Regions from separate parts of the Paraburkholderia sp. RL17-347-BIC-D genome, predicted to be linked through region 1. Evidence: riboswitches for the same ligand, from Rfam matches in the RefSeq annotation. Region 1 holds a riboswitch; the other holds the start of a gene.

Region 1 (3,409 bases):
ACCAGGTCTTCGGTGCAATACGGCAGCACCTTGAAGCCGTCCTTGACCAGTTGCGCGGCCGCTTCGATCAGGCCGACCGGGTCGGGCTGCAGCGTGTAGTCGTCGCCGATCAGTTCGAGCTTGATCCACTCGGTCTCGAAGATTTCGCGCGCCATGTGCGCGGTCGTCACCGCCTCGCCGACCGTCAGGCAGCCGGCCGTGTTCGGCAGGAGCGGCACGCCGTGGCGCTTGAGCAGGTCGAAGAAGCCGGCTTCGGCGCCGCCTTCGTTCATCTGCCGGCGCAACGCGACGGTCACCATGCCGGGCCGCGCCGCGTCGATCGAATCGGACAGCGATTGCAGCGACGGATAGCGCGAAGTGCCGAGCAGCACGCGGCTCGCGAAGGTCTGGCCGTAGAGCGTGAGCGCATCGGCGGTTTGGGGGGAAGTCATTTGCATAATCCTGTTTGTCTCCGGCTATCGGCGTTCCGGCAATGCGTGGCGGGCGCTCAACCGCCGGCCACGGGTTGCACGACATCGAGCTTGTCGCCCGTGCGCAGCGCGCGCGCCGCATGCTGGGTGCGCGCCACGAAGTCGCCGTTCAGCGCGACCGCGAACGGCGGACGCGCGCCGAACGCGGTGAGCGCGTCGGCGACAGTCGCGCCTTCGGGCAGCGACAACGGCTTCTGATTGATATGAATGTCCATGGCGTTCGAATACGTTTCAGTCGATGGCGAAAGCGGCGTGGCGTGGAGCGCTCGTTTGGGTAAAGACCAGTCGCGCAACGCTCATGCCGGCTCCCGCGCGGAGTCCAGTTGAAAAAGCTCGCTCCAGCGCGCATCGCGCTGCCAGTCGGCGAAGGCATCGGCGTCGCCGATGCGGCCGTCGAGCAGCGCCGCGGCGAAGCGCACGGCTTCGTCGGCGACTTCGGGCACGATCATGTAGCCGTGCCGGTACAGGCCGTTCACGCGCAGTGTCTGCGCACCGTCCCACAGCAAGGCCGGACGGTGGTCCGGCAAAGTTGGGCGGCACTGCGAATTCAGTTCGAGAATGCGTGCCTCGCCGAAGCCGGGATGCACGGAAAACGCCGCGCTCAGCAGTTCGAGCGCGGAACGCACGCTGACCGGCGACATGTCCTCGCCTTCCACTTCGGTCGCGCCGATCACGTAGAGGTCGTCCTGCTTCGGCGCGATGTAGAGCGGGTAGCGTGGATGCAGCAGCCGCACCGGCCGCGTCAGTTTGATACCGGGCGCATGCACGCGCGCCACTTCGCCGCGAATGCCGCGCAACGTAGGCAGCACGGGCTTCGCGCCGAGGCCGCGGCAGTCGATCGTGATGCGGGCGGGAGGCAGCGCGCGATCGTCGACGGGCGTATTCCAGTGCGTGTCGACACCACGTTGCGCGAGGCCCGCAGCCAGCGCGGTCAGCACCTGACGGTTATCCAGTTGCCCTTCACGCGGCAACAGCCAGCCCTGATTGAAGCGTCCCGCCAAAGCAGGCTCGGCGGCGCCAAGTTGCGCGCCCGCGAGCGTGACGAAGCCGCCGTCCAGCAACTCAGCCGGGGCATTCGAGCGCACCCGGCGCTCGAACAGCGGTGCTTCGGTACGGTCGGCGTGATGCCAGACGACCAGCGTGCCATTGCGTTGAAAGAACACTGGCTCAGGAAGTTCGGCCAGCACTTGCGGCCAGGTTTCGAGCGAACTCGCGCCTAAGCGCGTGATCAGCAACTCGGCGCTGGCGGCTTCCGCGAGCGGCGCCAGCATGGCCGCGGCGACCCACGCGGCCGATTGTGTACCAGCGGCGTCGCCACGCTCATAGAGCGCCACGCGATGCCCCTGCCCGGCGAGACGCCACGCCACCAGCCGCCCGCACAGGCCGCCGCCGAGCACCGCGAAATCGGGTTGTGCAGGACGCGTCATCGCGCACACTCCGTTTCAGGACGGCAAGCAAAGCTGAAGCACGGCGCGCCGACGGCGGCGTGACGAAGAGCAAAACACATATCTGAAGAATAGGCGGTCATCGAGTCCTTTCCGTACGGCAAAAAAACGCACGTACCCAGGACGAAACCGGCGGGTGAGGCCGGCCGGGCAATGCGCGATCCAATGACGGACGCTGCCCGGCGGGGAATGGAAGACTGGCTGCTTCCGGAAACTTCCCGCGCCGGTATTACCCGGATCGGGTGCAAAGGGTGTCTCTCAGCCTCGCCGCTGCGCCATGAAAACCATGCCGCCTGTGCGCGAAGCACCCCTGTTTCGTCGAAGGTCATTAGACCATAAAAGGCGCGGCGCCCGCAAACCAGCGGCTGGCCGCGTCGCGCGCAATTTGATCCGGCACCATCTTTCACGTTATCAATACGGTCGAAGGCAGCGCTCTGGCACAATGCCAGCACAGGATGCCGCACGAACGCGGCGCGGGCGGCACGCCGTCCCGCCATGTTCGCAGCGGCACCGGCGCGGGGCCTCGCGGCGCAAATTAATTTTCGCTTAAGGGCTTCACGCCAGAATCTGACGCTCACCCGGGCGTGCGTTCGTCGAGCACGACGCCCGGGCATGTACCGCAAACCCGCCGCAGGGCAGCCCGCAGACGGGCCTGCCCCGATGGGTCAGCCCCGAATGGGCCAGCACTACTTCAGGATGCTCATGACACCGAATACCTCTGCCACCCCCGTGCTGCCGCCGGACGAAAAAGTCTCCGCCTGGAGCCTGATCAAGCCCTACTGGGTTTCCGAAGAACGAAAAACGGCATGGGGCCTGCTCATCGCGATCATCGTGATGAATCTGCTCGTGGTGTGGATCAACGTGCGCCTGAACCGCTGGAGCGCCGACTTCTACAACGCGCTGCAAACCAAGAACGTGCACGACTTCCCGCATCTGCTGATGGTGTTCTCGGGGCTCGCGTTCGGCTTCATCATTCTAGCGGTGTACGGCCGCTACCTGCGCCAGATGCTCGGCTTCCGCTGGCGCCAGTGGCTGACCACGCGCTATCTGAACGAGTGGCTGAAGGACAGCGCGTTCTACCGGATCGAACGCGACCGCCTCGCCGACAACCCCGACCAGCGGATCAGCGACGACCTGCAGTCATTCGCCACCAGCACGCTCTCGCTGACGCTCGACCTGCTGTCCACCGTCGTCACGCTGGTGTCGTTCATCACGATCCTGTGGTCACTCGCCGGCGCTCTGACCATTTCGCTCGGCGGCATGCCGATCGAGATTCCCGGCTACATGGTGTGGGCCGCGGCGCTTTACGCCGTGGTCGGTTCGCTGATCATCCAGAAGGTCGGCCATCCGCTCGTGCCGATCAACTACCAGGCGCAGAAAGTCGAGGCGGATTTCCGTTTCGGCCTGATCCGTCTGCGTGAAAACGCCGAACAGATCGCCTTCTACAACGGCATGGACACCGAGAAGACGAACGCGCACTCGCTGTTCGGCCGC
Region 2 (3,409 bases), on a different contig from region 1:
CTGCAGATGGCGCCGGCCGCGGTCGCGAGGCCGCTGGCCGCGAGCATGGTCAGCGCGAGGCCGAGCGCGATGATTCGGGTGAAGCGCCGACAGTCTCGGCGGGGTGCGGCGGTTTGCATGACGTGCTCCGATCAGGATCCGCACGTTTGTCGAATCGCACGGCCGGTTATGACAGTCCGTTGCCAACTTTTTTCTTGAAACTCGACCGAGTCGAGGGACGCACGACCCCGTGCTAACATTGAGCTTTCGATCGCGCCCATTCAGATTGATGGGGGCGCCCTCTTCACTCTCTTTCGCTACCTGCCGGCTACCTTGATGCGCTTTCCGACTTCCCGTGCCTTCTTCCGCTTGCGCCCCCGTCGCGCAACCGGTTGCGCGCGCGCGGAACTCATGCCGCGTCGCGCCGGTGAGCCGTCCCGAACGCTCCCGCTCCACGCCGCCCGGCGCCCGATCTAACGCTGCTCGCTCCATTGCCTGAGCCGCGTTGTCGGGCTCCGGGCCGATCTCATCCGCACGCTGTCCCCTCAAATGCAGATCGAATTGGAGTACCCCTCGTGAAAAAGACCAAAACCTGTTACCTCACCGAACTCGACGTCGCCCGTCTCGAGAAACACGCCGCCGCGCCCGGCGCGGACACGCGTTTGCAAGACATGCTCGACGACGTGCTGGAACGCGCCGTGATCGTCGAGTCGCGCGAGATACCGGCCAACGTCGTCACGATGAATTCGCAAGCCACGCTGGTCGACGAAACCAGCGGCGAGCACATGACCTGGACCGTGGTTTATCCGCCCAATGCGGACTTCTCGCACGGCCGCCTGAATGTGTTCTCGCCCGCCGGCCTCGCCTTGCTCGGCGCCAAACGCGGCGAGCGCATCCGCTTCACGCCGCCAAGCGGCACGGAGAAAGTGCTGAAGCTGGAAAAGATCCTGTTTCAACCCGAAGCCGCCGACGATTTCACGCTGTAAGCAACGCTCGCGCGCAACGCAAAATTTTTGCCGCAGCATCTCCGGCTGCCCCGTCAATTCAAGAAAAGTGCGTGGCGGCCCGCTGTTATATCCATCATCCGACTTTTCAAGATGGGTTGCCAAGCAGCGGGCGGCCGGTGTATCGTGTGCGCTGCTAACGCGGGGGTCCTGCGTCGCACGGAGGTTGGAGGTCCGTGCTGCGTGGGTGAGAAATACCCTTTGAACCTGATCTGGATAATGCCAGCGCAGGGAAGCGTACGGATTTCGCACCCTGGCTCTATCGCCTCATCTCTCGCGAATTCCGACTACTTCCGTCTCGTCTCCTGCTTAGCGGCCCCACATAGCTTTGCATAGGAGATATAGATGAACGCCAATCCGAAGTTCCTTTCCGCCGACGCCCACGTCGATGAAGCCGCTGTCGCGCCGCTGCCGAATTCCCGCAAGGTCTACGTGACTGGCTCGCGCGCCGATATCCGCGTGCCGATGCGCGAGATCTCGCAGGCCGACACGCCCGACAGCTTCGGTGGCGAAAAGAATCCGCCGGTCTATGTCTACGATACGTCGGGCCCCTACTCGGATCCGGAAGCCAAAATCGACATCCGCGCCGGTCTGCCCGCACTGCGCCAGGCCTGGATCGAAGAACGCGGCGACACCGAAGCGCTGACGGGTCTGTCGAGCGACTTCAGTCGCGAACGCGCCGCCGACACGGCCACCGCCGATCTGCGCTTCCAAGGCCTGCACCGTACGCCGCGCCGCGCGATCGCCGGCAAGAACGTGTCGCAGATGCACTACGCGCGTCAAGGCATCATCACGCCGGAAATGGAATACATCGCGATTCGCGAGAACCAGCGCCGCGCCGAGTATCTGGAGAGCCTCAAGACGAGTGGCCCGAACGGCGAAAAGCTCGCGGCGATGATGGGCCGCCAACATCCGGGCCAGGCATTCGGCGCAAGCGCGTTCGGTCCGAACGGCCTCACGGCGATCACGCCGGAGTTCGTGCGCGAGGAAGTGGCGCGCGGCCGCGCAATCATCCCGAACAACATCAATCACCCGGAAAGCGAGCCGATGATCATCGGCCGCAACTTCCTCGTGAAGGTGAATGCCAACATCGGCAACTCGGCGGTGACGTCCTCGATCGGCGAGGAAGTCGACAAGATGACGTGGGCGATCCGCTGGGGCGGCGACACGGTGATGGATCTGTCGACCGGCAAGCACATCCACGAAACGCGCGAGTGGATCATCCGCAATTCGCCGGTGCCGATCGGCACGGTGCCGATCTATCAGGCGCTCGAAAAGGTCAACGGCAAGGCCGAAGACCTGACGTGGGAAATCTTCCGCGACACGCTGATCGAACAGGCCGAGCAAGGCGTCGACTACTTCACGATTCACGCGGGCGTGCGTCTGCAATACGTGCCGCTCACGGCCAGGCGCATGACGGGCATCGTCTCGCGCGGCGGCTCGATCATGGCGAAGTGGTGCCTCGCTCACCACAAGGAAAGCTTCCTGTACGAGCACTTCGAAGACATCTGCGAAATCATGAAGGCCTATGACGTGGCCTTCTCGCTCGGCGACGGCCTGCGTCCCGGCTCGATCTACGACGCCAACGACGAAGCGCAGCTCGGCGAATTGAAGACGCTCGGCGAACTCACGCAGATCGCGTGGAAGCACGACGTGCAGACCATGATCGAAGGCCCCGGCCACGTGCCGATGCAGCTCATCAAGGAGAACATGGACCTGCAGCTGGAATGGTGCGACGAAGCGCCGTTCTACACGCTCGGACCGTTGACGACCGACATCGCGCCGGGCTACGACCACATCACGTCGGGCATCGGCGCGGCGATGATCGGCTGGTTCGGCACGGCCATGCTCTGCTACGTCACGCCGAAGGAACACCTCGGGCTGCCGAACAAGGACGACGTCAAGACCGGCATCATCACCTACAAGCTCGCCGCGCACGCCGCCGATCTGGCGAAGGGCCATCCGGGCGCGCAGGTGCGTGACAACGCGCTCTCCAAGGCGCGCTTCGAATTCCGTTGGGAAGACCAGTTCAACCTCGGTCTCGATCCGGACAAGGCGCGCGAATTCCACGACGAAACGCTGCCGAAGGACTCGGCCAAGGTCGCGCATTTCTGCTCGATGTGCGGCCCGCACTTCTGCTCGATGAAGATCACCCAGGACGTGCGCGAGTTCGCCGCGCAACAAGGCGTCACCGACGACGAAGCGCTGAAGAAAGGCATGGAAGTGAAGTCGATCGAGTTCATGAAGAAAGGCGCTGAGATTTATCAGCGGCAGTAAGGTTCGGGGCGCGGATCGAGCGTCGTTGTTACGCCACTCGATCCGCCAGACCACTGCGTCGCAGCATCGAAGCCCGCCACTGGCGGGCTTTTGCGTCTATGGCGTCCGGGCACGCCGCATGCTGGACGGAGGGAAACATTTGATTACGA

Evidence for each region. A riboswitch is a leader RNA that binds a small molecule or an ion and turns the genes downstream of it on or off. The one in region 1 is predicted to bind thiamine pyrophosphate.
Region 2: another riboswitch for thiamine pyrophosphate. It lies ahead of thiC (phosphomethylpyrimidine synthase ThiC); the one in region 1 lies ahead of P0D96_RS29915 (FAD-dependent oxidoreductase).

The regions. Positions count from the first base shown of each region.
Region 1 is NZ_JARESS010000027.1:80,257-83,665, reverse strand. It holds gene P0D96_RS29925 (thiazole synthase) at 1-431, opposite strand, end outside; gene thiS (sulfur carrier protein ThiS) at 488-685, opposite strand; gene P0D96_RS29915 (FAD-dependent oxidoreductase) at 767-1,897, opposite strand; TPP riboswitch at 2,114-2,237, opposite strand; gene P0D96_RS29910 (ABC transporter ATP-binding protein/permease) at 2,618-3,409, shown strand, end outside.
Region 2 is NZ_JARESS010000006.1:56,600-60,008, reverse strand. It holds gene P0D96_RS10540 (DUF1223 domain-containing protein) at 1-119, opposite strand, end outside; gene P0D96_RS10535 (GreA/GreB family elongation factor) at 555-965, shown strand; TPP riboswitch at 1,117-1,235, shown strand; gene thiC (phosphomethylpyrimidine synthase ThiC) at 1,329-3,260, shown strand.